Phreatobacter stygius: one gene and its partners. The protein of the gene in region 1 interacts with the protein of each later gene in a pairwise test. Links are inferred from orthologs where the notes say so. Each region holds a gene or a part of one and is shown in the gene's direction. Other genes may lie near its edges.

Region 1 (7,828 bases):
GAGTGCCAGGATCAGGATGGTGGCGGCAAGCGAGGGGAAGAAGGTCCAGCGGATCGACGCCTGCAGGAAGGCGGCAAGCTTCTCGCGGTCGCCGGCGACATGATATTCGCTGAAGCGGTGGGCGGCGGCCGCCGCTACGGAAAAATAGATGAAGGCAACCAGCGCCAGCGTCTTGACCGCGGCCCAATAGATCGCGACCTCCTCGGCCGAGCTGAGCTGCTTCAGCAGGATCACGTCGGTATAGGTCAGTGCCATGTAGAAGGCCTCGACCAGGAAGATCGCCGCCGAGGTCCTGAGCCAGAACCCGGCCTCGACCCGCTTGGGGCCGGCCGGCACCTGGCCTGCGAGGCGGCGCTGGATCAGCCAGAACTGGATGATCGCAGTGGTCCAGGTGGCGATGACGGCGCAGGCCATGGCGGTGACCGCGTCGGCGACCAGGCCGAGCCCATAGCCGACCACCATGCCGGCGAGCAGCAGGACCGGCCGGATCAGATAAGGCGGCCCGAGGGCCAGGTCGGTCCAGTTATACGACCGGGCAATGCCGTCCTGGATGTCGGTCAGCACGTAGAGCGGCAGGCAGATCGCCGCCAGCACCAGCGGCATCAGCATCGGCTGTGCGACCAGATGGCCGAAGCGCCAGAGCACCAGCAGGCCGAGGCCGGCAACGATGGTTGCCGCCAGGACGCCGATGATGCGCGAGCCGGCAATGAAGCCGCGCAGCCCGTCCTGATCGGCCTTTTCGCCATATTCCGGAATGAAGCGCTGGGCGGCCGAAGCGAGGCCCGCATTGGAAATATGGCCGAGCAGCAGCACCCAGACCCAGACGGAAATATAGGTTCCGAACTCGTTGCTGCCCATCCAGCGCGCCATCAGCACCTGGCTGACATAGGCGATCGCGGCGCTCATCACCCGGATGACGAAGGCCGTGCCGGCGACACGCTGGGCGATCGACTGGTGGCTTGAATCGGTCAGCACCGCACGAAACCGCTCGACGATGCCCTTCGGCGACAGCAACGTCTTTGCGTCGCGCCCCATCTGCGCTTCGTCAGATCCCATTACCGACACGAGCAGATCCTCGAGCTCAAGGACCGGCGATCCGGCTGAGCTTCGGCCCAGGCATAGCCGAAGCGCTGTTAAGAAACGGTTCGAGCCGGAGGGGGCGTTTGTCGATGAAAAAAGGGCCGGCCGCACGAGGCGGCCGGCCCGAAATCTCGACGCGTGCTGCGCCCAAGGCGCCTGGGCTTCAGGGCCTGGGTGTCGCCGGCGCGGCAGGCGCCGGCGCAGCCCCCGGGGTTGCCGGCGCGCCCGGGATCACCGGCATGGCCGGCGCCGCCGGCGGCACCAGCCGCTCGACCTGGGCCTCGGCGCGCAGCTTCTGGACCAGATCGGCCTGGGCGCGACGGGTGAGGAAGTCCTCGATCTGGCCCTTGACCTGCTCGAAGGTCGGAATGGCACGCGGCCGGCGCTCTTCCAGCTTGATGATATGCCAGCCGAACTGGCTCTTGACCGGATCGGTCGAGACATCACCCGGCTTCATGGCGAAGGCCGCATTGGCGAATTCCGGCACCATCTGGGCCTTGGTGAAGAAGCCGAGGTCGCCGCCCTCGGCGCCGCCCGGATCTTTCGACTTCTCCTTGGCGAGCGCCGCGAAGTCGGCTCCGCCGCGCAGCTGCGCGATGATGGCGCGGGCTTCCTCCTCGGTCTCGACCAGGATGTGGCGAGCGCGCACCTCTTCTTCGGGGGTGATGCGGGCACGCTGCTCGTCATAGATCTTGCGCATCTCGGCTTCGGTCACCCGCGCCGCGGTTTCCGCGGCCAGCAGCGACTCGACCAGAAGCTTGTTGCGGTAATAGACCATCTTGCGCGCGAAATCGGGACCGTTCTGGATGCCGCGACCTTCTGCTGCCCTGGCCGCAATGGTCAGGTCGATGACGAAGCCGAGCAGATAGTCGCGCTTCTGGTCGGGATTCATCTGGGCCGTGGCCTGGCCGCCGATATCCTCTTCGGCCGCATCGAGATCGGCCTGCCGGATCTCGATGCCCTGGACACGCGCCAGCACCCGGTCCGGGGACGGCGCGGCGGCGGCTGGAGCCGCGGGCGTGGCTGGAGCCGAGGGCGCGGGACGCGCCGGTGCCGCCGGCGCGGGAGCCTGGGCGGCCACGGGTCCGGCGAGCGCCATCGACAGGGCGACGAGGACAATGGGCAGACGAACGGTCATCGGAAAGCAGCCTCTGTCTGGGAAACGACGCGTCTTCGCGGGCTCGCGTGGCGCATTTAGGGCAAGGACCCTAGGGAACATAACGCGAGAGCAGTCCGCAGGTTGCGGCAGGAATGCCCGGTTCCCGCCGAATTGACAACCCATGCCCCCGTCCATATCTGTCGCACGTCTCCGTTAGAGCGTGGCTTTGCACGCTCCCGGGGATATATCCCGCCGGGAAACGACGACGGGGCGCACGGGGCGTCCCTCAACCTGCCTTGTGGGGCCGATGCAATGAACCGGAAGGCGGGGCGCTGCGACCCATCTGTTCGGCCGGAACCTGTCAGCATCGGCTTCAAGCGAAGGATTACTCATGTTCGGTCCGATCTTCCGCAAGATTTTCGGCAATAGCAGTGACCGTCGGGTCAAGGGCTACCGGCCTCAGGTCGACGCGATCAACAAGCTGGAGCCGGAGCTGGAAAAGCTGTCCGACGAGGCGTTGCGCGCGCGCACCGACGAATTCAAGGCTCAACTTGCCGCTGGCAAGACTGTCGACGACATCCTGGTGCCGGCCTTTGCCACCGTCCGGGAGGCCGCCAAGCGCGTGCTGAAGCAGCGCCACTACGACGTCCAGCTGATCGGCGGCATGGTGCTGCACGAGGGCGCCATCGCGGAAATGAAGACCGGCGAAGGCAAGACCCTGGTCGCGACGCTGGCGGTTTATCTGAACGCGCTCGCCGGCAAGGGCGTCCATGTCGTCACGGTGAACGACTATCTGGCCAAGCGCGACTCCGAATGGATGGGCCGGATCTACAAGTTCCTCGGCCTGACCACCGGCGTCATCGTCCATGGCCTCGACGATGCCCAGCGTCACGATGCCTATGCCTGCGACATCACCTACGGCACCAACAACGAGTACGGTTTCGACTATCTCCGCGACAACATGAAATATTCGGTCGCCGAGATGGTGCAGCGCGGCCACGCCTACGCCATCGTTGACGAGGTGGACAGTATCCTGATCGACGAGGCGCGCACGCCGCTGATCATTTCCGGCCCGCTCGACGACCGCTCCGACTTCTACGCGACCATCGACAAGTTCATTCCGCTGCTCGCCAAGGAAGATTACGAGATCGACGAGAAGCAGCGCACCTGCGCGCTGACCGAGACCGGCAACGAGAAGATCGAGAAACTGCTGGCCGAGGCCGGCATCCTGAAGGGCGAGCTCTACGACGTCGAGAATGTCTCGACCGTCCACCACGTCAATCAGGCGCTCAAGGCCCACCGGCTGTTCCAGCGCGACAAGGACTATATCGTCCGCAACGGCGAAGTGGTGATCATCGACGAATTCACCGGCCGCATGATGCCGGGCCGGCGCTATTCGGAAGGCCTGCACCAGGCGCTGGAGGCCAAGGAGCGCGTCCAGGTTCAGCCCGAGAACCAGACGCTGGCCTCGATCACCTTCCAGAACTATTTCCGCATGTACAAGAAGCTCGCCGGCATGACCGGCACGGCCTCCACCGAGGCCGACGAGTTCATGGACATCTACAAGCTGGAAGTGGTCGAGATCCCGACCAACCGGGGCCTGGCGCGTATCGACGAGGACGACGAGGTCTACAAATCGGTCGAGGAGAAGTTCCAGTCGATCATCACCGAGGTCGGCCTGGCACGCGCCAAGGGCCAGCCCGTGCTGGTCGGCACCACCTCGATCGAAAAATCCGAGACGCTCGCCGAGATGCTGAAGCAGCATGGCTTCCGCCAGGTCGATCTCGACGACCCCGCCGCCTTCGCACCGCTTTATGACGGCGACCAGGGCAGCGCCGGCGAAAAGGTCTTCGCCGTGCTGAACGCCCGCTATCACGAGCAGGAGGCCTTCATCGTCTCCCAGGCCGGCGTCCCCGGCGCCATCACCATTGCCACCAACATGGCTGGCCGCGGCACCGACATCCAGCTCGGCGGCAATGCCGACATGCGCATCCAGGTCGAGCTCGCAGCACTCGAAGACGGCCCGGACAAGGATGCCAAGGCCGAGGCGATCCGCCAACAGGTCGGCCAACTGAAGCAGCGCGCGCTCGACGCCGGCGGCCTCTACATCATGGGCACCGAGCGCCACGAGAGCCGGCGCATCGACAACCAGCTGCGCGGCCGTTCCGGCCGGCAGGGCGATCCCGGCCGTTCGAAATTCTACCTGTCCCTGCAGGACGACCTGATGCGCATCTTCGGGTCCGACCGCATGGAGGGCATGCTGACCAAGCTCGGCCTGAAGGAAGGCGAGGCGATCGTCCATCCCTGGATCAATCGCGCGCTGGAAAAAGCCCAGCAGAAGGTCGAAGCCCGCAACTTCGACCTGCGCAAGAACGTGCTGAAATATGACGACGTCGCCAATGATCAGCGCAAGGTGATCTTCGAGCAGCGCATCGACCTGATGAGCCAGGAAGACCTGTCCGAAATGGTCGGTGACATGCGCCATGGCGTGATCGAGGACCTGGTCCACCAGCATATCCCGCCGGATGCCTATGCCGAGCAATGGGACACCGCCAAGCTGAAGGACGAGGTCTACCGGGTGCTCAATCTCGACCTGCCGGTCCAGGACTGGGCCAAGGAAGAGGGCATTGCCGACGAAGAGGTGATCGAGCGCATCAAGACCGCCGCCGACGAGATGATGGCCTCGAAGGCCGCGCGTTTCGGGCCGGACATCCTGCGCCAGATCGAAAAGGCCGTGGTCATGCAGGTGCTCGACCACCTGTGGCGCGAGCATATCGTCCAGCTCGACCACCTGCGCCAGGTGGTGGGCCTGCGCGGTTATGCCCAGCGCGATCCGCTGAACGAGTTCAAGTCGGAAGCCTTCCAGCTGTTCGAGAGCCTGATGGAGCGGCTGCGCGAGATGACCACCCAGCAGCTCGCTTTGGTCGAGCTGCAGGAGCCGCCGCCGATGCCGGACCTGCCGCCGATGAGCGCGCACCATATCGACCCGATGACCGGGCTTGATGAATTCGCCTCCATGGGCGCACCCTCGGGCGGCTTCCAGGCGCTCGCCGCCGGCGATGCGGTGGCGGCGATCGACCGCAACCCGAACGACCCTTCGACTTGGGGCAAAGTCGGCCGGAACGAAGCCTGCCCCTGCGGCTCGGGCAAGAAGTTCAAGCATTGCCACGGACAGAACATGTGACCGGCCGGGCGGCCTCATCCGGCCGCCCAAACTTCCCGCGCCGAGCCGTGAGAACGGTCCTTGACCAGGACAACGGCTCACCCTAAAAAGCGCGCTCGCGGGCCGGGGCTGTAGCTCAGATGGGAGAGCGCTGCAATCGCACTGCAGAGGTCGGGGGTTCGAATCCCCCCAGCTCCACCAGCCCGCACTGACGTCCGCCAGGCGGACGGAGTTTCCCAGGATCGATGCGCGGCATCCACCGTCAGCAGCTGATCAGCCGCGCCGCGCCGCCGTCCACCAGCACTTCCCGCGGCAGCGGGTGGCCGAGGAAGTTCACCGGGCTGGCGCTGAGGCCATAGGCGCCCGACTGCAGCACCGCGACGAGATCGCCCTCCCGCAGGTCGGGCAGCTCGGCTTTGCGGGCGATCATGTCGAGCGGCGTGCAGAGCGGTCCGGCGAGGCTCGCCGTCACGGTTGCCGGTTCGCCCATGCGGGCCGGCGCCAGCACCGGGTAGTCGCGCTTGATGATCTGGCCGAGATTGCCCGATGCCGCGAGGTGATGATGCATGCCGCCATCGGTCACCAGGAAGCGTGATCCGCGGGAGGTCTTGGCCGCCAGCACGCATGCCACATAGACACCGGCAGGGCCGACCAGGAACCGCCCGGGCTCGACCACGACCTGCGCGTCGCGGGTCAGCGGATCGGCCGCGAGCGCCTCTGCAAGCGCCGGGATATGGGTGGCCAATCGTTCGAGGTCGAGCGCGGCCTCGCCGATATAATAGGGAATGCCGAGCCCGCCGCCGAGATCGATGGTCTTGAGCGGCCGGCCGATGCGTGCCGCGACCCGGCGGGCGACAGCCAGACCGTGAGCCCATTGCCCCGCCAGCATGTCGGCATCGAGGATCTGGGTGCCGGCGAACATGTGCACGCCCCTGAGATCGAACGCGGCGCTCGCCTCGACCTGGTCGACCACTCCGTCGAGCTCTTCCTCGTCGAAACCGAAGGGCGCCGGGCGGCCGCCCATACGCATGGCGCCGCCTTGCACCTCGGCGACCGGGTTGAAGCGGATGGCCACCGGCGCGGGCACGCCCCCGGCCTCGATCAGCCGTTCGATACGGGCGATCTCTTCCAGGCTTTCCAGGTGGATTTCACCGATCCCCTCGCGCAGCACGACGGCGAGCTCCTCGGCGCGCTTGCCCGGCCCGGCGAACAGGATGCGGCTTGGATCGGCGCCGGCCGATCGGGCCAGGCGATATTCGCCGAGCGAGGCGATTTCGACGCCCGCGCCTTGCCCGATGAGGACGCCGATCACCCCGGGGTTCGGGTTGGCTTTGATCGAATAGTGAATGCTGGCGAAGCCGGACAGGACTTCGGCGAGCTTGCCATAGGCCCGGCGCATGACGGCGGCGTCATAGACATAAAGCGGCGTGCCGTAGCGCTCAGCGAGCTCGCGCACCGCGAGATCGCCGACCAGCAAGTCCTGCCCGCGCACCGCGAATGCCGCTGCGGCCAGGCGTGCGGCATGCGTCGGATCACTGCGCGCCACGGCTGCGCTCCGCCACCAGGCCGCGATAGTCGACCTTGCCGTTCGGCGTCACCGGCAGGGCATCGACCCAGTCGATCGCGCGCGGCACCATGTAGGGCGGCAGATGCAGCGCAGCCGTCCGCAGGATGTCCTCGGCATCGGCTTCGGCCGCCTTGGCCACCCCGACCGCATGCACCTTCTGCCCGGCGAAAGGATCGGGCAGCCCGACGACCGCCACCTGGACGAAGGCGCCGGTCGCCATCAGCACCTCCTCGACCTCGGTCGGGCTGATCCGATAGCCGGCTGATTTGATCATGGCGTCGCGGCGCCCGACGAAATGAAAGAAGCCCTCGTCATCCTCGAAGACGAGGTCGCCGGAATAACAGACCGTTTCGCCGCCTTGTTCCGCGGCGACGAAGGGATGCGGCTTCAAGACCTCGGCAGTATCATCAGGCCGGTTCCAATAGCCGAGCGACACGGTTGGGCCGCGATGCACCAGAATGCCCGGCTCGCCCGGCTTGGTCCGCCGGCCCTCGGCGGTCACCGCGAAGATTTCCGTCTCGGGAATCGCCCGGCCGATCGAGGTTGGCCGGCGATCGATCTCGTCCGGCGGCAGGTAGGTCGAGCGGAATGCTTCGGTCAGCCCGTACATCAGGTAGATGCGCGTCTCCGGCAGCCTTGTCCTCAACCGCTTGACCGTTTCGGATGGTACCGCGCCGCCGGAATTGGTGATGTAGCGCAGCGACGGCAAGGCCGTGCGCGCCAGCGAGGGGCTGGCGCGCGTCAGGATCGCCCAGATCGTCGGCACGCCAGCAAGGCCGGTCACCGCCTGGTCGCGGATCGTCGCGACGATCTCGTCGCCGAACCGGAAGGTCAGCAGGATCAGCACCGCGCCCTGCTCGACCGCGGTGAGCAACTGGTTCAGGCCGTAGTCGAAGCTGAACGGTAGGATCGACAGGAT
Region 2 (7,184 bases), 5.0 Mb from region 1 along the record:
GTCGTCGGCCGGCGTCGCGCCGCGCGGCCGGGTTCCGGCGATCGGGCGGATGGTCACCTGGCCGTCGCGCACCCGGACCAGGACCTCGGGCGAGGAACCGGCGACCGAAAAGCCGTCAAAGGCCAGATAATAGAGAAAGGGTGACGGGTTCACCCGCCTGAGCGCCCGGTAGAGCGAGAACGGCGGCAGCTGGAACGGCGTCGAGAAGCGCTGCGACAGCACGACCTGGAAGATGTCGCCGGCGCCGATATAGTCCTTGGCCCGGTCGACCATGGCCGAATAATCCGCCTCGCTGGTGTTCGAGACGAGGCCCGCCATGATCTCGGCATGGTCGGGCAGGGGGGTCTGCTTGTCGAGCGGCGTGTCGAGCGCGTCGACCACCGCGATCAGCCGGTCGACGGCGCGGTCATAGGCGGCCTTGGCGGCCTGGCCGGCCTGTGCGCGGACCGGGGTGACGACGGTGATCTGGTCCTTCACCGCATCGAAGACCAGCACCACGGTCGGCCGGATGAACAAGGCATCGGGCAGGCCGAGCGGGTCCGGATTGATATCCGGCAAATGCTCCATCTGGCGGACCATGTCGTAACCGAGATAGCCGAACACGCCGGCCGCCATGGGCGGCAGCCGGTCGGGAATGTCGATCTTGCTTTCGGCCAAAAGCTTGCGCAGCTCGACCAGCGGCGCTTCCGGCAGCGGCGCGAAGGCGGCCCGGTCGGCGCCCGGGCGCCGGTTGATCTCGGCGACCGAACCGCGGCAGCGCCAGATCAGGTCGGGCTCCAGGCCGAGGATCGAGTAGCGGCCCTTGACCGCACCGCCCTCGACCGATTCGAGCAGGAAGGCATTGGCCCTGGATCCGGCGATCTTGAGATAGGCCGAGACGGGGGTTTCCAGGTCCGAAACGAGGGTCGTCCAGACCACCTGCGGCTTGGCGGTGGCGTGAACGGACGCAAAGGCCTCGAAGGCCGGTTCGATCTGCATGGTCGTTCTCCCGAGGGCGAACAGGGCGGCGTCTAGCCGCCGTCGCCGGCTCCGATCGCGCGGCGCAGCACCGTCTGATTGACGTTGGCACCGAAGTCCTTTTGCAGGCGCGCGATATATTGACCGAGGATGTCGTCCTCGATCGACTGGGTCAGTTGGGCCTGGGTTCGCGCATCGACCGGGGCATTGGCCGGCAGCGCGACATCCAGGGTGACGAAGACGATCCGGTCGATGCCGTCGGCGGCTGGCGCATTGGCGACGCTGCCCTTGGGCGTGACGAACAGGGTCTGGACAGCGCCCGAACCCCAATCGCCTTCAGTCGCCGTGCGGGTGAGCGCGCCGCTGGTCTTGACCTCGAGACCGAGCGGCTGGGCGAGCTCTGCGAGCGTCTTGCCCTGGCGGACCGCCTCGGTCATCTCGGTCGCCGCCTTGGCGATCCGGTTCTTCACCTCTTCCTCACGCCATCGGGCCTCGACGCGGTCCTTGACCTCGTCGAGCGCGCGGTCGCGCGCCGGCGTGATGGCGGCCACTTCGTACCAGATCGACGCGCCGGTCTGGCGGACCTGGACCGCCTCGTTCTCCATGCCGACATCGGCGCGGAACGCGGCCGGCAGCAATTCGGCGCCACCGACCAGGTTGAGCTGGGCGCCGGACGGGTCCTGGCCGCTCTGGTCGACGGCGTCGACGACGCTCACCGCCAGGCCGACCTTGCTGGCGATGTCGGCGAGCGGCAGGCCGCTGGCGCGCTCGCGCTCGATCTTGTCGTGCAGGTCGTTCACCGCGACACGCCCCAGTTCACGGGCGAGCCGGATCCGGGCCTGCTCGCGCATGGCCTCGGCGTTGAACGGCTCGGCCTTGGTGACCCGCAGCAGCACGGTGCCGAAGCTGCCGCGAACCGGCTCGCTGACAGTGCCTTCGGCGAGCGCGAAAGTCGCGTCGCGGACCGGCGGATCGGTTATCTCGGCGCGCGACAGCGTGCCGAGCGTCAGGTCGGTGTCGGAAATGTTGCGTTCCTTGGCCAGCTCGGCGAAATCAAGGCCGGCCTTGATGCGCGCCGAGGCGGCGGCGGCCTCTTCGGCATTGGCGAAGGTGATCTGCTGGACCGTGCGCTTCTCGGCGGTGTCGCGCAGGCGGGCGACCTCGGCGTCGATCTGATCGGCGGGAACCTCGACAAAGGCCGCCTGTTCTTCGGGCGACAGGGTCAGCATCACCAGCTTGCGGTATTCCGGCGCACGAAAGGCGGCGCGGCGCGCGTCGAAGAAGGTCTGCAGGGTGGCGGCATCGGGGGCCGGCACGTCGCCAGCCGAGCGCGCGCCGATCGTCACGAACTGGGCGGTGCGGGTTTCCGCCTGGTAGCGCGCCATGGCATCGAGCAGCACCTGCGGCGTGCCGAGCTTGTCGGAAATGGCGCCGGCGATCTGCTGGCGCACCGCCACCCGGCGTTCGCTATCGATATAGGCCTGCTCGGTGAAGCCGTTCTGGCGCAGCAGCTCGCGGAAGGTGTTGACGTCGAACTGGCCGGTCGGCCCGCGGAACGACGGCGAGGTGACGATACGGTTGCGAATCGTGGCGTCGTCGATGCCGAGGCCGAGCTGGCGGCCGCGCTCGTCCAGCGTGGCGTCGGTGACGAGCTGGCTGAGCACGCGCTGGTCGATGCCGAACGAGCGCGCCTGATCCGGCGTCACGCCGCGGCCGAGCATGCGGCCGAGGTTCTGGACCTCGCGATTATACATGGTCTGAAAGGTCTGCTGGGAGACCTGCGTGCCGCCGATGGTCGCCAGTGTCGTCGATGTGCCGCCGCGGAAAATGTCGCCGATGCCCCAGATCGCGAAACTGCCGACGAGCAGGCTCATCAAGGCGATGAGCACGAGACGCATGAAGCCCGTGGCGAAGGTGGTGCGAATGCCGGTCAGCATGCCCGTGCGATCTCCGGTTATGACGGCGTGAGCCCGTGGGGCCCCAAAAAAGTTGGCGGAGCATAGTGACCACCCCTGGTTCGGGCAAGGTCGCGCGGTAGCCCTGAAACGCGCCATCTGGTAGCAAGCCGCGAAACAACCGAGGAGGTCTTGATGGCGCTGCGTCCCCTAGTCGCCGGCAACTGGAAAATGAATGGCTCGAAGAAGGCGCTGGAGGAAATCGGCGCCATGGCCGAGGGCTATGACGCGACGCTGCGCGGCAAGGTCGATCTGATGATCTGCCCGCCGGCGACCCTTTTGCAACTGGCCGCGACCAGCGCGCTCGGCACCCGCATCGCCATTGGCGCGCAGGACTGCCACACCGAGACCACCGGCGCCTTCACCGGCGACATCGCCCCGGACATGCTGGTCGAAAGCGGCGCCACCGCCGTCATCGTCGGTCATTCCGAGCGCCGCCAGTATCATGCCGAGACCGATGCGCTGGTCGCGGCCAAGGCCTTTGCCGCGATCCGCGCCGGGCTGACGGCCATCGTCTGCGTCGGCGAGACCCGTGCCGAACGCGAGGCCGGCAAGACGCTCGCCGTCGTCGGCCGGCAGGTTCAGCGCTCGGTGCCGGAGGATGCCACGCCGGAAGCCGTGGTTGTCGCCTATGAGCCGGTCTGGGCGATCGGCACCGGCCTGACGCCGACCGCGGCCGATGTCGCCGAGGTCCACGCGCTGATCCGCAAGAAGCTGATCCAGCGCCACGGCAAGCAGGCGGCGGGCATCCGCATTCTCTATGGCGGCTCGGTCAAGCCGTCCAACGCCAAGGAATTGATGGCGGTCGCCAATGTCGACGGCGCCCTGGTCGGCGGCGCCAGCCTGAAGGCGGCGGACTTCCTGGGAATCGCCGCGGCCTATCGCTGACGGCGGCGGCTTGCCGCAGGGCAGTCTTGCCCGGCTGGCGAATGGCCGCGGGCGCGCCCATATGGAGGCTAAGTCGAAGGCTGCGGGCGGCCTTCGGCCGGGCTTTCCCCAGGCGAATGAAGCTTGCCGCATTCCTGGGCAATCCGGGGTAGGCAAGGCCAATTCGATCGTGTAGAGACCCGCTTTCCTTATCTCGAAGGACCGTCGAGCCTCCATGCAGACCGTCATTCTCGTCGTCCATCTGATGATCGTGATTGCACTGATCATCGTTGTTCTGTTGCAGCGCTCCGAAGGCGGTGGCCTCGGCATGGGCGGCGGCGGCAATTTCATGTCGTCGCGCGGCACGGCCAATGTGTTGACCAGGGCGACCGCCATTCTGGCGGCGGCCTTCTTCTTCACCTCGATCGTGCTGGCTCTGCTTGCCACCCAGGCCCGCGGGCCGCGCTCCATCCTGGAACAGGGCACGGCACCGGCGGCTCCATCCGCTCCCGCGGTGCCCGGCGCGCCGGCAGCTCCGCAGGTTCCGCCGTCGGGGCAGGGTGGTGGCACGGGCGTGCTCGAAGGGCTTCGCGGCCTGTCGCAGCCGCCGGCCGCACCGGGGGGTTCGCAGCCCCCGGCAGCGCCCGGTTCGCAGCCGCCGGCCGCGCCCTCGCGGTAACCGGCGACCCCGGACGTCAGTCCGGGCATCTGCCATAAGGCGCTTTTCGGGCGCCGGACGTGATCACAGCAAGGGCCGGGCAACCGGCCCTCGTTTTTTTGTGGGAGTGCGGGCGTCATCGCGACGCATGGCGCTACCCGAATCGCACTGAGAGCTTTAAAGAGGAAGCCCCATGACGCGGTATATTTTCATCACCGGCGGCGTGGTTTCGTCCCTGGGCAAGGGGCTTGCCTCGGCGGCGCTTGGCGCCTTGCTTCAGGCACGCGGCTATTCGGTCCGCCTGCGCAAGCTGGATCCCTATCTCAATGTCGATCCGGGCACGATGAGCCCGACCCAGCACGGCGAGGTGTTCGTCACCGACGACGGCGCCGAGACCGATCTCGACCTTGGCCATTACGAGCGGTTCACCGGCCGGCCTTGCACCCGCCAGGACAATATCACCACCGGCCGGATCTATCTCGACATCATCACCAAGGAGCGGCGCGGCGACTATCTCGGCGCCACGATCCAGGTGATTCCCCATGTCACCGACGCCATCAAGGATTTCGTCCGCACCGGCAACGAGGGTTATGATTTCGTCCTGGTCGAGATCGGCGGCACGGTCGGCGACATCGAGGGCTTGCCCTATTTCGAGGCGATCCGTCAGCTCGGCAATGAATTGCCCAAGGGCGACAGCATCTATGTGCACCTGACGCTGCTGCCGTTCATCGCCTCGGCAGGCGAGCTCAAGACCAAGCCGACCCAGCATTCGGTGCAGGAACTGCGCTCGATCGGCATCGCGCCCGACATCCTGTTGTGTCGCTGCGACCGGCCGATCCCGGAAGGCGAGCGCAAGAAGCTCGCTTTGTTCTGCAATGTCCGTCCCTCGGCGGTGATCGAAGCGCAGGACGCCGCCTCGATCTACGACGTGCCGCTCGCCTATCACCGCGCCGGCCTCGACGACGAGGTGCTGCGCGCCTTCGGCGTCGAGCCGACGGGCGGCCCCGACATGCGCCGCTGGGCCGATGTCTCCGACCGGGTGCACAATCCGGAAGGCGAGGTCACCATTGCCATCATCGGCAAATATACCGGGCTGAAGGATGCCTATAAGTCGCTGATCGAGGCGCTGGCCCATGGCGGCATGGCCAACCGGGTCAAGGTCAATCTCGACTGGATCGAGAGCGAGGTGTTCGAGAAGGAAGATCCTTCGCCCTATCTCGAACATGTCCATGGCATCCTGGTGCCCGGCGGCTTCGGCCAGCGCGGCGCCGAGGGCAAGATCCGCGCGGCGCAATTCGCCAGGGAGCGCAAGGTGCCCTATTTCGGCATCTGTTTCGGCATGCAGATGGCGGTGATCGAGGCGGCGCGCAATCTCGCCGGCATTGCTGCCGCCAATTCGACCGAATTCGGCCCGACGGCCGAGCCGGTGGTCGGCCTGTTGACCGAGTGGCTGCAGGGCAACGAGCTGGTCAAGCGCAACCAGGCGAGCGATCTCGGCGGCACCATGCGGCTCGGCGCCTATACGGCGCACCTGAAGCCGGACAGCAAGATCGCCGCGATCTATCGCTCCGACATGATTTCCGAGCGCCACCGCCATCGCTACGAGGTCAATCTCGACTACAAGGCGCGGCTCGAGGACAAGGGCCTGGTGTTCACCGGCCTGTCGCCCGACGGCGTCTTGCCCGAAACAATCGAATATCCCGAGCATCCGTGGTTCGTCGGCGTGCAATATCACCCTGAACTGAAGAGCCGGCCGTTCGAGCCGCATCCGCTGTTCCGTTCGTTCATCGAGGCGGCCAAGGTGCAGTCGAGGCTGGTCTGATCAGCCATTCGCCCCCTTGCACGTCATCGGCTTCGCCGATTGACGGCTTCAACCGGAAACAATCCTGCCCTAGCATGCCTCATCCGATTTGGCTGGGGCTGGCTCATGATCGCAGATTATCTATCGGGGTTTCCCGCATTCCTGGCGCATTTCGTCATGGCGATCGGTTTCGTCGCCATCTTCGTCTGGATCTATACTTGGCTGACCGGGCATGACGAGATCGCCCTGATGCGCCAGGGCAATGTCGCCTGCGCTCTTGCCTTCACCGGCAGTATTGTCGGCTTTTCGCTGCCGCTGGCGAGCTCCATCGAATATTCGGTGTCGATCCTCGACAATGCGATCTGGGCCGCCGTTTCGCTGCTGGTTCAGCTCGGCGTCTACCTGCTCGTCAAACTGGTGTTCAAGGACCTGACGCGGCGGATCGAAGACGGCGAACTGCCGGCCGGCATCTGGCTGGCCGGTGTGTCCATTGCCGCCGGCCAGCTTGCCGCGGCGTCGATGACCACTTGAGGGTCGCGCCATGACCATGCAATCTCCCCGCCCTGACAATCCCGACCAAAAGCGTTCGCGCCTGCTGTCGCCCGCCGGGCTCGGCGCGATCGCGGTGGTTGGCGTCGGCGCACTCGCCGTGACCAATGGTTTCGGCCTTGGTGGCCAGCGCAACTGCAACACGACCAACCGGATCGCCACGACCGCCCAGCAATGCGAGGCGTCGGTGCCGGGGCCGAGCTGCGCCACCGTCTTCGCCGGCGGGGCACCGGCGGTCGGACTGACCCAGAACAGCGCCGGGACGTGGCAGCATCAACCGCTGCGTGCGGCCGCCGGCGGCAGTTATGTCGACATGTCCGGCCGGACCTTCACCGCCGGCCGCACCTGCCGCTCGGGGTCGTCCGGATCCTATTATTTCTGGGGCGGCGGCCATTCC
Region 3 (7,224 bases), 940 kb from region 1 along the record:
CCGAACGAAGCGGCGGTCGAAAACACCTTCGTCAACAAGGATGCGACCGCCACCTTGAAGCTCGGCCAGGCGCGTGGCATCGCCATGGTGGTGCCCTCGCTCGCCGGCCTGCCGGTGTCCGAATACGAGCCGAACAAGGTCAAGAAATCGATCGTCGGCGCGGGCCATGCCGACAAGAAGCAGGTCGAGATGATGATCGGCATCCTGTTGCCCAAGGCCGATCCGAAGACCATGGATGCGGTCGACGCACTCGCTATCGCCATCACCCATGCCCATCATCGCGGGCCGGCGCGCCTGCACGCCTGACCGGCGTTGACCTCAGCCGCATCGTCGCGGGATGCTCGGCGACATCAAGGCTTGCCCGGAGACCCCCAGGTGATCGCATTCGACAAGATCCAGGCGCGCGCCGAGACCCGCAAGGGCGGCCCGGCCGCGCTCAAGGCGCTGTTGCCGCCGGTGATGGCGAAGGCCGAGCTCGCGGCGCTGCCCGACGACCGGGTGCTGGCGGAAATGACCCGGCGCATCTTCTGCGCCGGTTTCGTCTGGCGGGTGATCGACAACAAGTGGCCGGGGTTTGAAGAAGCCTTTCTCGGTTTCCAGCCGAAGCCTTTGTTGTTCCAGCCGGACGAGTTCTGGCACGACCGGGCGCGCGACCCGCGCATCGTCAAGAATCCGCTGAAGATCAAGAGTGTGCGCGAGAACGCCGCTTTCGTCGCCGATGTCGCGGCCGAGCGCGGCTCCTTCGGCAAGTTCCTGGCGGCCTGGCCGGCCGACGATCAGATCGGGCTGTTGGATTTCATGGCCAAGCGCGGTTCGCGGCTTGGCGCCCGCACCGGCCAGTATTTCCTCCGCTTCATCGGTTTTGACGGCTTCGTCACCGCGCGCGACACGGTGGCGGCACTGCGCGACGCCGGTCTCGATATTGCGGCCGAGCCGACCTCCAAGGGCGACCTGAAGAAGATCCAGGCCGTGTTCAACGCATGGGCGCGCGAGACCGGCCTGCCGCGCGTGCACCTGTCGCGCACCTGCTCGATGTCGATCGGCGAAAATTACGACGCGGCGACGCTGATGCGTTATGGCGGGGGCGAAGAGTGAACAAACCGTCCGTCCGGCCAGCGAATCCCCTATAAGGGGCGCAGGATGCAGGGACGGATATCGCCATGATCGGCAAGTTGAAGGGCACGATCGACTCCTATGGGCCCGATTGGGTGATCGTCGACGTGCACGGCGTCGGTTACGTCGTGCACTGTTCGTCGCGCACGCTGCAGGCCCTGCCGGCGGCGGGCGAAGCGGCGGTGTTGTCGATCGAAACCATGGTCCGCGAGGACATGATCCGGCTCTACGGTTTCGCCAATGACCTGGAGCGCGAGTGGTTTCGCCTGCTGCTCGCCGTGCAAGGTGTCGGCGCCAAGGTGGCGCTGTCGGTGCTGTCGACGCTGAAGGCGAGTGATCTCGCCACCGCCATCGCCATGCGCGACAAGGCGGCGATCGGCCGGGCCAATGGCGTCGGGCCGAAGGTCGCCGAGCGCATCATCACGGAGTTGAAGGACAAGGCGCCGGGCTTCACCGATATCGATCCGACGCTTGCCAAGCTGGTCGGCGACGTCGACGACAAACGCGCGCCCGGCCCGATCCGCGACGCCATCTCGGCCTTGACCAATCTCGGCTACGGCCAGCCGCAGGCCGCCGCGGCCATTGCCGCCGCCGCCGGCAAGGCGGGCGAAGAAGCCAATACCCAGACGCTGATCCGGATGGGGCTGAAGGAACTGAGTTCTTGAACAGGCCATCGTCGACCTGAGCCAAGCTGTCGCGAAACGAGACGATCGTGTAACCAGCCGGAATGACCGAAGCCCGCCGCATCTTGAACCCCGAACACCGCGACGACGATGCGGATGTGCATCTGCGTCCGCAGCGGCTGACCGAATTCATTGGCCAGGCGCAGGCGCGGTCGAACCTCGAAGTGTTCATTTCGGCCGCCAAGATGCGCGGCGAGGCGCTCGACCACGTGCTGTTCGTCGGTCCGCCTGGGCTCGGCAAGACGACACTGGCACAGATCCTGGCGAAGGAGCTCGGCGTCAATTTCCGCTCGACCTCGGGACCGGTCATCGCCAAGGCGGGTGATCTCGCGGCGCAATTGACCAATCTCGAAGACCGCGACGTGCTGTTCATCGACGAGATCCACCGGCTCAATCCGGCGGTGGAGGAAATCCTCTATCCGGCGATGGAGGATTTCCAGCTCGACCTGATCATCGGCGAGGGGCCGGCGGCGCGCTCGGTGAAGATCGACCTCGCCAAGTTCACCCTGGTCGGCGCGACCACGCGTGCCGGCCTGCTGACGACGCCGCTGCGCGACCGTTTCGGCATCCCGATCCGGCTGCAGTTCTATACCGTCGAGGAGCTCGAATATATCGTCACCCGTGGCGCCCGCGTGCTGGGTGTCGGCATGGCCGCGGATGGCGCCAACGAGATCGCCCGGCGGGCGCGCGGCACGCCGCGCATCGCCGGCCGGCTGCTCCGGCGGGTGCGCGACTTCGCCATCTACCGGGATTCCGACACGATCACCCGGACCATCGCGGATGAGGCGCTGACCCGGCTCGAGGTCGACGCCGCTGGCCTCGACGCGATGGACCGGCGTTACCTCCAGGGCATCGCGCTCAACTATGGCGGTGGGCCGGTGGGCATCGAGACCATGGCGGCGGCGCTGTCCGAACCGCGCGACGCGATCGAGGAGATCATCGAGCCGTTCCTGATCCAGCAGGGCTTCCTGCAGCGCACGCCGCGCGGCCGGCTGTTGACCAGCCATGCCTTCAGGCATCTCGGCCTGGCGGAACCAGCCCGCGACGCCACCCAGTTCCAGCTGTTCAAGGGCGACGAGGACGACGCCTGAGCCGCGTCTTGCCGATTGAGCGCTGGTCCGATCGAAGGTTTGGCCGCGTTCAGGCCTCGCTTTCGCCAGATCAAGCCCCTATGCGGCGCGGCAAAATCCGTTGAGATCGTTCACCCGAAGGTTGACCGCATGATCAAGTCCCCGGCGCTTGCCGGCCATATCGAAGACGAAACCCACCATCTCTCGGTCCGCGTCTATTACGAGGATACGGATTTCTCGGGCGTCGTCTATCACGCGAGCTATTTGCGCTTCATGGAACGCGGGCGGACCGATTTTCTGAGACTGCTCGGCGTGGCGCAGGGCGACCTGTTCGACAAGGCGAAGGAAGAGGCCGGCGCCGGCTTCGCCTTCGTCGTGCGCGCCATGGGCATCGAGTTCCTGCGCCCGGCCAAGATCGACGACGTGCTGACCATCGAGACCCGCACGGTCGAGGTCAAGGGCGCGACCATGAACCTTGCCCAGCGCGTGCTGCGCGGCGAGGCGGTGCTGGTGGAAGCGACCGTGCGGGTCGCCTTCGTCGCCGGCGGCCGGCCAATGCGCATCCCTGACGCGCTGAGAAGGATCATGACGCCAAGGGCGTGATGTGCGAGTGAGAGCGTCCCTTTTTGGCGTCGTTACAGCAGATTTAGTCTCTTCATGTCGCTTCTCGGCTTCGGGCCGGCCGAACTCGCCGCCATCACCGCCATCATGGCGGTCGCCACCGTCATCCAGATGGCGGTTGGCGTCGGGCTGTCGCTGGTGATGATCCCGCTCCTGGCCATCATTTCGCCGAGCCTGGTGCCGGGTCCGGCGATCGCCTCGGCTTTCGTGGTGATGCTGGCGATGGTGCGCGGCAACAGCCACCTGATCGACCGCGCCGAGATCGGCTGGGGGGCTGGCGGCCTGCTGATCGGCACGGCCATCGGCGTGCTGGCGCTGCTGGCGATCGACCCGACCCATCTGCCGCGGCTGTTCGGCGGGCTGATCCTGCTGGCGGTGGGCCTGTCGCTGAGCGGGCTGCATCTGGCGCTCAGCGCCCGCAATATCGCGATCACCAGCGTCATATCAGGCTTCATGGGCGGCATGTCGGGCATCCACGGACCGTTGATCGGCGTGGTCTATGCCGGCCAGAACCCGGCCAAGGTGCGCGCCACGCTCGGGCTCTACTGGATCGTCGCTTATGCCATGCTGATTGCCATGCATGTCGCGGCCGGCCGGTTCGGGTTCGCCGATCTCGGCCGCGCGGCGCTGCTGGTTCCCGGCATTTTGATCGGCACCTGGCTGGCGCCGTCGGCGGTCGCGCTGATGGACCGTGAAAGGATGCGTATCGGCCTGCTGGCCATCGCCGTGGTCGGCGCGCTGGTGCTGCTGGTCCGGGGGTGAACGACCAAGTCTTCGCTGACGCATTCGCGCATAGCAGTCGCGCGACCACCTTTTTGTGACAATTACCGACGGCAATAAGCTGTTGCAGTGCGGCAATAACCCAGTCTTAACCTTATCGATGGCTTGGTAGTTTACCACGCGGATGTACAGACCGCGTCACGGTCAAGACACATTCGAGGGTCATTTCGCCCTCCAGGGACGGGAAAAAGCGCGAAAACTGCACAGGCGCTGGCCGTTCCGGGTTCTCAAACCGTGGCGTGGGCTGTTCTGCGACCTCGAAGCCGGACCTGTCGCGAAAAGGATCGCCGCCTATGAATCCCGCCGATGTCGCCCAGACCGCCGTCGCCGCATCCCACGACGTGTCGCTCTGGGGTCTGTTCATTACCGCCCATTGGGTGGTCAAGCTCGTCATGCTCGGCCTCGTCTCGGCCTCGATCTGGGTCTGGGCGATCATTGTCGAGAAGATCATCCTGTTCCGCCGCACGCGCAGCCAGATGGACCGCTTCGAGCAGGTTTTCTGGTCCGGCCAGTCGCTGGAGGAACTCTATCGCAGCCTGGCGCAGCGGCCGACCACCGCCATGGCGGCGCTGTTCGTTGCCGCCATGCGCGAGTGGAAGCGGTCGCACGAAACCGCGTCGCGCTCCTTCGCCGGCCTGCAACAGCGCATCGACCGGGTGATGAACGTCACCATCCAGCGCGAGGTCGAGCGTCTCGAGGCTCGCCTGATGGTTCTGGCGACCGTTGCATCCGCCGGCCCGTTCATTGGCCTGTTCGGCACGGTCTGGGGCATCATGACCGCCTTCCAGGCGATCGCGATCTCGAAGAACACCTCGCTCGCGGTGGTCGCGCCCGGCATTGCCGAGGCCCTGTTCGCCACCGCCATCGGCCTTGTCGCCGCAATTCCGGCAACCATTGCCTATAACAAGCTTGCCGGTGAGGTGAACAAGATCGCCAACCGGCTCGAAGGCTTCGCCGACGAGTTCGCCGCCATCCTGTCGCGTCAGATCGATCAGCAGGGTGGGCCGACCACCTACGACCAGCGCGCGGCCTGAGGAGACGACCATGGGAGCTCATGTCGCAAGCGGTGGTGGCGGCCGCGGCAATAACGGCCGCCGGCGCCGCCGCGCCTTCGTGATGAACGAGATCAACATCACGCCGATGGTCGACGTGATGCTGGTGCTGATGATCATCTTCATGGTGGCGGCACCGCTGATGACGGTCTCCGTGCCGCTGGACCTGCCGCAGGCGTCCGCCCGCGCGATCCAGCAGGACAAGCCGCCGATCACCGTTTCGGTGCGTCAGAACGGCGATATCTATCTCGGCGACAACAAGGTCGAACAGGCCCAGTTGATCGAGCAGCTGAAGGCCATGGCGCAGAACGGCGGCGAGGAGCGCATCTTCGTGCGCGGCGACGCCGCGGTGAATTACCAGGCCATCATGGACGTGCTGTCGCAGATCAAGGGCGGCGGCTTCACCAAGGTCGCGCTGGTCGCGACCGAACGCGCGTCGCGCTGAAAGCTGGCCGAGGTTTGAAGAGCGTGGCGCTGCACCCGCAAAAAGTCGGATATGGGGTCTCGGTGGGCGGGCATGTGCTCCTGCTTGCCGCGGCCCTGGTCGGCTTTCTGAGCGCGCCGCAGAAGCCGGACGAGGGCGAGAGCGTGCCGGTCGAGATCGTCTCCGACGAGCCGGCGCAGTCGACCCGCGGCGATCGTCGCGGCGAGCGCACGCCAACGCCGCAGCGTGTCGTCGACCGCCAGACCCCCGAAGAGCGCCAGACCCCGGACGAGGCTTCCGTGCCGGTCGCCCGCGAGCGGGTGCAGAACATACAATTGCCGCCGCCGCCGACCCCGCGTCCGCCGATGCCACAGCCGCCGCAGCCCGAACAGGCCGAGGCGCCGCCGCCGCCGGCCGCCCGCCCGGCGCAGGTCGCGGCCGTCCAGCCGCCGCAGCCGGCGCCGCGCCCGACGCCTGCCGTTGCGCCCGAGCAGCGCGAGGACCTCGAAGCCAAGCTCGCCGAGATCCAGGCGCAGCAGAGGCGCGAAGACGAGCAGCGCCGCCAGGAGCAGCGCCAGGCCGAGCAGCGCCGGCGCGAGGAAGAACAACGTCAGGCCGTCGCCCAGCAGCAGCGCGAGACGCGCGAGCGCGAACAGCGTGAAGCCCGCGAAAAAGCCCAGCGCGAGGCCCGTGAGCGGGCGCAGCGCGAGGCCCGCGAACGGGCTCAGCGGGAGGCGCGCGAGCGGGCCGAGCGCGAGCGCCAGGAGCGGGCCAATGCCCGGCAGTTCGATCCGAACTCGATCGCTGCCCGGCTGAACACCAGCCCGACCCAGGAGAATGACCGCCGTCAGGCCGCCCGCACCGAGGCGACCGGTGCCAGCGCGCCGGTGCGCACCGCCTCGCTCGGCACCGCGACGGGCGCCGCCGCGCGCATCTCGGGCCGCGAGATCGATGCGATCCGCGCCTGGGCCGAGCGCTGCTGGGAAATCCCGATTTCGGCACGCGAGGGCAATAGCCAGGCCGTGCGGCTGAGGGTGTCGTTCAATCCCGACGGCACCGTCACCGGTCGCCCCGAGGTGCAGAACCCGCGTGGCGATTCCAATTTCCAGGTGCTCGCGAATTCCGCCGTGCGCGCTGTCATGCGCTGCTCGGCCGAGGGCGGCGTGAGGCTGCCGCGCGAGCGTTATGAAACCTGGCGCGAAGTCGTGCTCAACTTTGACCCGAAGGAAATGATGCGCTGAGCGCCCACCGTCACCGTCGTGACCCAGGGCGTCGCTAAGCTCAGCGACTGATCGAGACTCATGATGACCTTGCTCCTGAACCGCCGCAATCTCCTGTCCGCCGGTGCCGCCCTCGGCGCTTCCGGCCTGGTATCGCCTTACGCTCGAGCGCAGCAGAGCCAGCCGCCGGTGATCGACATCCGGCGCGGCCAGGTGCAGCCCTTTCCGATCGCCGTGCCGAATTTCGGCGGCGAGGGCGAT
Region 4 (7,255 bases), 1.1 Mb from region 1 along the record:
GACGATCGTCTATCATGTCCAGCCGTTTTTCGTGGTCCTGCTCGGCATCGTCTTTCTCGGCGAGCGGGTCACCCTCGACCAGGTCGTCTGGATGATCGGGGCCTTTGTCGGCCTCGTGCTGGCGAGCGGTCTTGTCGCCTCCTCCACGGCCGTCGGCGCGTCATGGGCGCTCGGGATCGCCACGGCGCTCGGCGGGGCGATGCTCTACGCGATCGCGACGATCCTCGCCAAAGGGCTCGATGGCCAGCGCCCGGACATCACCACGCTGTGCCAGACCGCCGCTGGAATCGTCATGCTTGCGCCGTTTGCCGACTTTGTCCGGCCCGTGTCGCCGGCGTCATGGGGCTGGCTGATCGGCATCGGAACGCTGCACACCGGCATAGCCTATATGCTGATGTACCGGGCCTATCCGCAGCTGACGACGCCGGTGATCGGCGTCCTCACCTTCATCTACCCGCTGGTCGCGATCATCATCGACTGGACCATCTATGGCCACCCGCTGGGATGGATGCAGGCGGTCGGCATGGCGCTGATCGCACTCGCGACCTTTGCCGTCCGGCTCGGCTGGCGCCTGCCGGGCCGGCCCGTGTGCCCGGTCTGACCGTCAGCCTCCTCGTCTCAGCGCGCACCGGTCTTCCGCGCCAAGGCCGCATCCCACCACCAGATGGCCGGGAAGGCCGGGCTGCCATAGTCGGGCATGCGATCGGGCCGGCCGAAGCGGTTCCAGCGGGCGGTGCGGGTCTCGGCCGAAAACCAGGTCGGGATCACGTATTGGTTGGCCAAAAGGACCCGGTCGAGCGCCTTGGTCGCCGCCACCAGCTCGGCCCGGTCCTTGGCGAAGATGACCCGGCTGATCAATTGGTCGACGGCCGGGTTCTTGATGCCGGCGCTGTTCAGCGTGCCGGGCCGGTCGGCGGCTTCCGAGCCGAAGAAGTCGCGCTGCTCGTTGCCCGGCGACAAGGACTGCGGATAGCCGCCGATGATCGCGTCGAAACGGCGCTCGTTCAGCCGGTTGATATATTGCGCGGTATCGACCAGCCGCGGGGTCAGTTCGATGCCGAGCCGGTCGAGCGCCGCCTTATAGGCCAGCGCATGGCGTTCGAAGGTCGGTCCGTTCAGCAGGAGTTCGATCTTCAGCGGCTGGCCGGTGCCGATCTCGACCATCCGCCGGTTGCGAACCTCGTAGCCCGCCTCGCGCATCAGCCGGATGGCCTCGCGCAGGTTCGCCCGCTGGGCGTCCTGGCTGCCATTGACCGGATTGGCATAAGGCGTGGTGAACACCTCGGGTGGCACCTGGGCGCGCACCGTTTCCAGAATGGCCAGCTCCTGGCCGGTCGGCAGGCCGCGGGCCGCGAGCTCGGTATCCTCGAAGAAGCTCGCCGTGCGCCGATAGGCGCTGAACATCAGGTTGGCGTTCATGCTCTCGAAATCGAACATCAGGTTGAGCGCCCGGCGCACCCTGACATCGCCGAACTTGGCCAGCCTGAGATTGAGGATGATCGCCTGCATGCCTGCCGGCATGCGGTCGGGAAAGGTTTCCAGCTTCACCCGGCCGTCGCGCACCGCCGGAAAATCGTAACCGGTCGCCCAATAGCGCGCGGTGTTCTCGTTGCGGAAATCGACCTGGTCGGCTTTGAACCCTTCGAGCTCCACGGTGTCGTCGCGATAGACCTCGAAGCGCAGCTCGTCGAAATTGTGCTGGCCGACATAGATCGGCAGGTCCCTGGCCCACCAGTCGGTCACCCGCTCCATCACCACGTTGCGGCCGGCCTCGAAGCTCCTGATCCGGTAGGGGCCCGAGCCGAGCGGCGGTTCCAGCGTCGTCTGCGAGATGTCGCGCCGGCGCCCCTGGGCATCGGTGCCTTCCCACCAATGGCGCGGCAGCACCTGCAACTGGCCGACGATCTGCGGTTTTTCCCGGTTGCCGGCACTGTCGAAGCTGAAGGTCACCTCGCGCTCGGCGGTTTTTTCCACGCGCACCACGTTGCGATAATAGAAACCCATGCGCGGGTCGTTCTTTTTCACCTGCTCCATGGTCCAGATCACGTCTTCCGGGGTGATCGGCCGGCCATCATGCCAGCGGGCGCTCGGATTGATCCGATAGGTGGCGGAGGAAAAATCATCGGGATGGCGCACGGCATCGGCGACCGCGCCATAAGCGGTGGAGATCTCGTCCGTCGCGTCCTCGAACAGCGGCATATAAAGCAGGCCGGCAATCGGCGGCGTCGCGCCGCGCGGCAGGATCTGGTTGAAACTGTCGAAGGCGCCGTCGATCGACAGGCGCGCCACGCCGCCTTTCGGCGCCTCGGGGTTGACATAACCGGTGTGCCGGAAGTCCGGCGGGTAGCGCAGCGCGCCGACCAGCGAGAGGCCGTGTCGCCAGGGCGGGGCATCCGCCGCCCGCACCTGGCCAAGGCCTGCGACCAGGCCGATGGAAAGGGCGCCGAAGGCGCGTCGGGTGGTGGGCATGGCGGTTCTCATTCCCGGCTGAAACTGGTCCGGGCTATCATAACCGGTGACGGTGCGACCGAAAGTCTGCTTGAATCTTGCGCGCCGGCACCACAGCTAAGGCGCTCGCCGGGATTTTTCTCAAAGGGGCTCATGGCCGGTGCGTGCCATAACCCTTGGGAGACATCCGGGCATAAGGGGAGTTTGATGATCCGGTTGCGCTGGCTGATCCTGGGAGTGATCGCACTTCCTTTTGTCGAATTTGCCGCCTTCTGGTGGGTCGCCGGACGTGTTGGCTTCTTCACGGCCCTGATCAGCGTCATTGCCACCTCGATGATCGGCGTGATGATCCTGAAGGGCGGTGCGCGGCTCTTGTTCACCCAGCTCGCCGCCGGCCGGGTCGTGCTGTTGAACCAGGGTGCGGCGCGCAGCGGCATGCTGACCGCCCTTGCCGGTCTGCTCCTGGCCATTCCCGGCTTCGTCACCGACCTGGCGGCCGTCGCGTTGCTGCTGCCGGCGCTCAAGGCGCTGCTGTTCGGCACGCGGGCGCTGACGCCACATGGCCCAAGCCGGACCCCGCCGCCGCCCGGCGTGGTCGATCTCGATCCGGGCGACTGGCGCGAGGAGACCGAACCGGCGCGGTCGCGCCGCCGGACCCGCCGCATCGATCGGGACTGACCGCCGTCGGATTGACCGCCGCCGGATCGAGCAGCGTTCTTGCCGGCTCCAGCCGCGCGTGCTAGCGAGCGCGCCGATCGCGCATTTTCTGCCGCCCGATGCGGCGTGAACGGAGACGACCCTGATGACCCCCAACGGCGGCAATGAAACGGAAGCCGCGCCTCAGCTCAACGTGCTGGCGCAGTATATCAAGGATCTCTCCTTCGAGAATCCCAACGCCCCGCGCTCGCTGATGCCCCAGCAGGAGCAGCCGGCGATCAATATCCAGATCAACGTCAACGCCAATCCGATGAGCGAGACGGAGTTCCAGATCGAGCTGACCATCGATGGCGATGCGCGCACCAAGGATCTGATCCTGTTCAAGTTCGAGCTGGTCTATGGCGGCATCTTCCGCATTGCCGGCGTGCCGGCCGAGGCGGTCCATCCGATCGTGCTGATCGAGTGCCCGCGCCTGCTGTTTCCCTTCGCGCGCCAGATCATCGCCAATTCGACCCGCGACGGCGGCTTCCCGCCGCTCTATCTCGACCCGGTCGATTTCGCCGCGCTCTATCGCCAGCGCATTGCCGAGAACCCGCAGGCTCCGGCCGGCCCGGCTTTGACCCAGTAAGGGCTTTGGCTCGCTAGGATTTGGCGGAGCCAGCAAGACTGGACGATCTCGTGACACGCGGAAAGCCGGGCTTCGCGCCCGGCTTTTTGCATTTTTTGAGGTAACGGCCCGATGGTGACGGCATGATGGTGACGGCATGATCTTGGATCGCGCGGCCTTCATCCGCGACAACACCCGGCTGCTCGCGGTGCCCCATGCGCCCGAGATCCGGCTGCATCTGGCAGACGAAGCGACCACGCTTTGGCAGAAGACCGAAGACGAGCTCGGTTCGATCGGCCTGCCGCCGCCGTTCTGGGCCTTTGCCTGGGCCGGTGGCCAGGCGCTGGCCCGCTATGTGCTGGATCAGCCGGCCCTCATTGCCGGCAAGTCGGTGCTCGATGTCGCGACCGGCTCCGGGCTTGTCGCCATTGCCGCCGCCAAGGCCGGTGCGTCCCGCGTCAGCGCGGTCGATATCGACGCCTTCGCCGAGGTCGCGGTGGCGCTCAATGCCGCGGCGAACGGGGTCGCGATCGAAGCCAGAACCGGCGATCCGACCGGCACCGATGACGGCTGGCAGGTGATTCTGGCCGGCGACATCTGCTATCAGCGCGACATGACGCAAGCCATGCTCGGCTGGCTCGGGCCGATCGCCGCGGCCGGCCGGACCGTATTGATCGGTGATCCCGGGCGCACCTATCTGCCGAGGGAGCGGCTTGAAAAGCTTGCCGAATATGAGGTTCCGGTGACCCGCGCGCTCGAGGATCTCGAGATCAAACGGACCGGGGTCTGGCGATTGATCGCGTGAGCCCGTCAGGCTGCGTTGTCTAATTGCCATGTTTTCGCGTATTATGAGGTTTGTGCGCCCGAGAGGCGCGAAGCAGAGAGGATCGGACCCCTGTCCACCACCAACCTGCCGGGACCGGCGAAGAGTGCGCCGCTGACCGGGACCCCCGCGACGAGCCCCGCTCCTGCCGAGGTCCTGAAAATCGTTCTCGAGACCCTTGAAGACAACAAGGCCGAGGAAATCCAGACAATCGACCTGAAGGGCAAGACTTCCATCGCCGACGCGATGGTGGTGTCGTCGGGACGTTCGCACCGTCATGTCGGCGCGCTCGCGGACTATCTGGTCCAGGCGCTGAAGGATGCCGGCGTGGTCCAGGTCCGGGTCGAAGGCGTACCCGCCTGCGACTGGGTGCTGGTGGATGCCGGCGACGTGATCATTCACGTGTTCCGCCCGGAAGTCCGCAGCTTCTACAATCTCGAGAAGATGTGGTCGGCGGCGCGTCCGGCCGAGCGGCTGGCCGGCTGAGCCCTCAGCGCTCGGGCCGGAATTCTCATGCGGCTGATCCTGGTCGCCGTCGGGCGGACGAAAGCCGGCCCGGAGACGGAACTGGCCGCGCGTTACCAAGATCGCGCGGCAAAAGCCGGCAAGGCGCTCGGATTTCGCGGCCTCGACGTGGTCACGCTCGACGAAAGCCGGGCGGCCGACGGCGCGCAGCGCAAGGCGGAGGAGGCCGGCGCCATTCGCCGCCAGCGCGTCGGCCGTCTCATCCTGCTCGACGAACGGGGAAAGAGCCTCGGCAGCGAAGCCTTCGCCGAGCGGCTCGGCCGCTGGAAGGACAAGAGCGAGGAGGCGGCGACCCTGGTCATTGGCGGTCCCGACGGTCTCGATCCGGCGCTCCACGCCGAGGCTGATCTGGTGCTCTCGTTCGGCGCCATGACCTGGCCGCACCAATTGGTGCGCGTCCTGGCGCTCGAGCAGCTCTATCGGGCCATGACGATCCTCGCCGGCCATCCCTATCACCGGGCATGACCGGCGCCACGGATCGGGAAAGATCGACAGGCCGTTCGTGAATGAACCTCGCATGACAGCCGCCGCCGGGGCAGGGCGCGCTCGCGCGATGCCTGCCTTGGCCGAGGCATCGACCCGGGCCGCCTTTTTCCTGGGGGGTTTCGGCATGGCGGCCTGGGCGCCACTGGTTCCCTTTGCCAAGGAGCGCGCCCATCTCGACGACGGTGCGCTCGGCCTGCTGCTGCTTTGCCTGGGCGCGGGTTCGCTGATCGCGATGCCGCTGGCCGGCGCCCTGGCGACCCGTCTCGGCTGCCGTGCGGTCATCTGGGCCGCCAGCCTGATGATCTGCGCGGCACTGCCATGGCTCGCCATCGGCGCAAGCCCGCTGTGGCTGGCCGCGGCGCTGCTGGTTTTTGGCGCCGGCGTCGGCGCCGTCGATGTCGCGGCCAACATCCAGGCGGTGACGGTCGAAGGGGCCGCCGGCCGCACCTTGATGTCGGGTTTCCATGGCCTCTTCAGCCTCGGCGGCATTGCCGGAGCCGGCGGCGTCAGCTTGCTGCTCTGGCTCGGAGCCTCGCCGTTATGGGCCATGCTGGTGGCCGCGGCGATCATTCTCGGCCTGATGGCGGGTTTTGGCCACGGCCTCCTGTCCCATGGCGGGGCTGACGGCGCGCCACTTTTCGTGCTTCCGCACGGCCGGGTGGTCCTGATCGGATGGCTCTGCTTCATCGTTTTCCTGGCCGAGGGCTCGATGCTCGACTGGAGCGCGGTCTTCCTGACCTCGGTGCGCGACGTCGCGCCGGCCCATGCCGGGCTCGGTTATGCGGGTTTTGCCGTCGCCATGACGCTCGGCCGGCTCAATGGCGACCGCGTCGTCCAGGCTCTGGGCGGACCGGCCGTTCTGGTCTTCGGCGGCATCTGCGCCGCATCGGGGTTCGGCCTGGCGATCCTGGTTCCTTCGTCCGCGGCGGCGCTCGCCGGCTTCACCATGGTCGGGCTCGGCGCCTCCAATGTGGTGCCGGTGCTCTATTCGGCGATCGGGCGGCAAACCGCGATGCCGCCGCCGCTCGCCGTGGCGGCGGTCACCACGGTCGGTTATGCCGGCATTCTGGCGGGCCCGGCCCTGATCGGTTTCCTGGCCCACGCGACCAGTCTGCCCTGGGCCTTCGCGGCGGTCGCGGGGCTGTTGGTGGCCGTCGCCGCCAGCGCCCGGATCGCCGGGCCTTAAGCGCCGTTGCGCGGCCGGGGAAATCTGCCGGACCGCCTCTTACTCTGTCATCGAAGCTTCACTAGAGTGTCATCTGTCCGTCGTTCGGCGGACCCAAGAACGGCACGGGTTTCGCCCGCAAAGCCGCATTGGCGCTCAGCCGCGCCCTTTGGGAGGTCTATCGATGTTGAATCGCCGTTTCATGCTGGCGGTTGCTGCCGCCGCCGCGCTCGTGTCCAGCCCCGCCTCGGCCCAGGTCGAGATCCAGTGGTGGCATGCGATGACCGGCGCCAACAACGAGGTGGTGGTCAAGCTGGCCGAGGAGTTCAACGCGTCGCAGCGCGAATTCCGGGTCGTGCCGACCTATAAGGGCTCCTATCCCGACACGATGAATGCCGGCATCGCCGCCTTCCGCGCCGGCAATGCACCGCACATCCTGCAGGTTTTCGAGGTTGGCACCGCCACCATGATGGCTGCCCGCGGCGCCATCAAGCCGGTCTACCAGTTGATGAGCGAGGCCAACGAGCCGTTCGACCCGCAAGCC

What was found.
Region 2: the proteins of secA (region 1) and secG interact in binary tests that used the Escherichia coli proteins (3 or more experiments, as listed by UniProt). The link is inferred for Phreatobacter stygius from one-to-one orthologs.
Region 3: the proteins of secA (region 1) and ybgC interact in binary tests that used the Escherichia coli proteins (3 or more experiments, as listed by UniProt). The link is inferred for Phreatobacter stygius from one-to-one orthologs.
Region 4: the proteins of secA (region 1) and secB interact in binary tests that used the Escherichia coli proteins (3 or more experiments, as listed by UniProt). The link is inferred for Phreatobacter stygius from one-to-one orthologs.

The regions. Positions count from the first base shown.
Region 1 is NZ_CP039690.1:1,999,971-2,007,798, forward strand. The notes cover bases 2,213-5,563. They hold secA (preprotein translocase subunit SecA), read left to right. Parts: upstream 2,213-2,570; coding sequence 2,571-5,363; downstream 5,364-5,563. Other genes in these bases: E8M01_RS09095 (peptidylprolyl isomerase), read right to left, coding at 2,213-2,218. Also shown: E8M01_RS09090 (lipopolysaccharide biosynthesis protein), read right to left, coding at 1-1,035; more of E8M01_RS09095, read right to left, coding at 1,244-2,212; E8M01_RS09110 (type III PLP-dependent enzyme), read right to left, coding at 5,605-6,888; E8M01_RS09115 (AMP-binding protein), read right to left, coding at 6,875-7,828. UniProt on the Escherichia coli protein: Required for protein export, interacts with the SecYEG preprotein conducting channel.
Region 2 is NZ_CP039690.1:6,958,964-6,966,147, reverse strand. Bases 3,030-5,736 are described here. They hold secG (preprotein translocase subunit SecG), read left to right. Parts: upstream 3,030-4,014; coding sequence 4,015-4,458; downstream 4,459-5,736. Other genes in these bases: E8M01_RS32875 (CTP synthase), read left to right, coding at 4,631-5,736; tpiA (triose-phosphate isomerase), read left to right, coding at 3,048-3,800. Also shown: trpE (anthranilate synthase component I), read right to left, coding at 1-978; E8M01_RS32890 (peptidylprolyl isomerase), read right to left, coding at 1,011-2,894; more of E8M01_RS32875, read left to right, coding at 5,737-6,259; E8M01_RS32870 (DUF350 domain-containing protein), read left to right, coding at 6,365-6,769; E8M01_RS32865 (hypothetical protein), read left to right, coding at 6,780-7,184. UniProt on the Escherichia coli protein: Subunit of the protein translocation channel SecYEG. Overexpression of some hybrid proteins has been thought to jam the protein secretion apparatus resulting in cell death; while this may be true it also results in FtsH-mediated degradation of SecY.
Region 3 is NZ_CP039690.1:1,063,616-1,070,839, reverse strand. Bases 1,996-4,742 are described here. They hold ybgC (tol-pal system-associated acyl-CoA thioesterase), read left to right. Parts: upstream 1,996-3,016; coding sequence 3,017-3,469; downstream 3,470-4,742. Other genes in these bases: tolQ (protein TolQ), read left to right, coding at 4,561-4,742; E8M01_RS04945 (sulfite exporter TauE/SafE family protein), read left to right, coding at 3,524-4,249; ruvB (Holliday junction branch migration DNA helicase RuvB), read left to right, coding at 1,996-2,887. Outside these bases: crossover junction endodeoxyribonuclease RuvC, read left to right, coding at 1-306; E8M01_RS04965 (DNA-3-methyladenine glycosylase I), read left to right, coding at 376-1,095; Holliday junction branch migration protein RuvA, read left to right, coding at 1,161-1,778; more of ruvB, read left to right, coding at 1,841-1,995; more of tolQ, read left to right, coding at 4,743-5,301; protein TolR, read left to right, coding at 5,312-5,764; cell envelope integrity protein TolA, read left to right, coding at 5,827-6,984; Tol-Pal system beta propeller repeat protein TolB, read left to right, coding at 7,048-7,224.
Region 4 is NZ_CP039690.1:3,140,765-3,148,019, forward strand. What follows is about bases 2,214-4,991. They hold secB (protein-export chaperone SecB), read left to right. Parts: upstream 2,214-3,250; coding sequence 3,251-3,733; downstream 3,734-4,991. Other genes in these bases: E8M01_RS14620 (extracellular solute-binding protein), read right to left, coding at 2,214-2,469; E8M01_RS14625 (FxsA family protein), read left to right, coding at 2,656-3,126; E8M01_RS14635 (class I SAM-dependent methyltransferase), read left to right, coding at 3,870-4,517; rsfS (ribosome silencing factor), read left to right, coding at 4,650-4,991. In the rest of the region: E8M01_RS14615 (DMT family transporter), read left to right, coding at 1-601; more of E8M01_RS14620, read right to left, coding at 619-2,213; more of rsfS, read left to right, coding at 4,992-5,021; 23S rRNA (pseudouridine(1915)-N(3))-methyltransferase RlmH, read left to right, coding at 5,049-5,525; E8M01_RS14650 (MFS transporter), read left to right, coding at 5,614-6,732; sn-glycerol-3-phosphate ABC transporter substrate-binding protein UgpB, read left to right, coding at 6,896-7,255. UniProt on the Escherichia coli protein: One of the proteins required for the normal export of some preproteins out of the cell cytoplasm. It is a molecular chaperone that binds to a subset of precursor proteins, maintaining them in a translocation-competent state.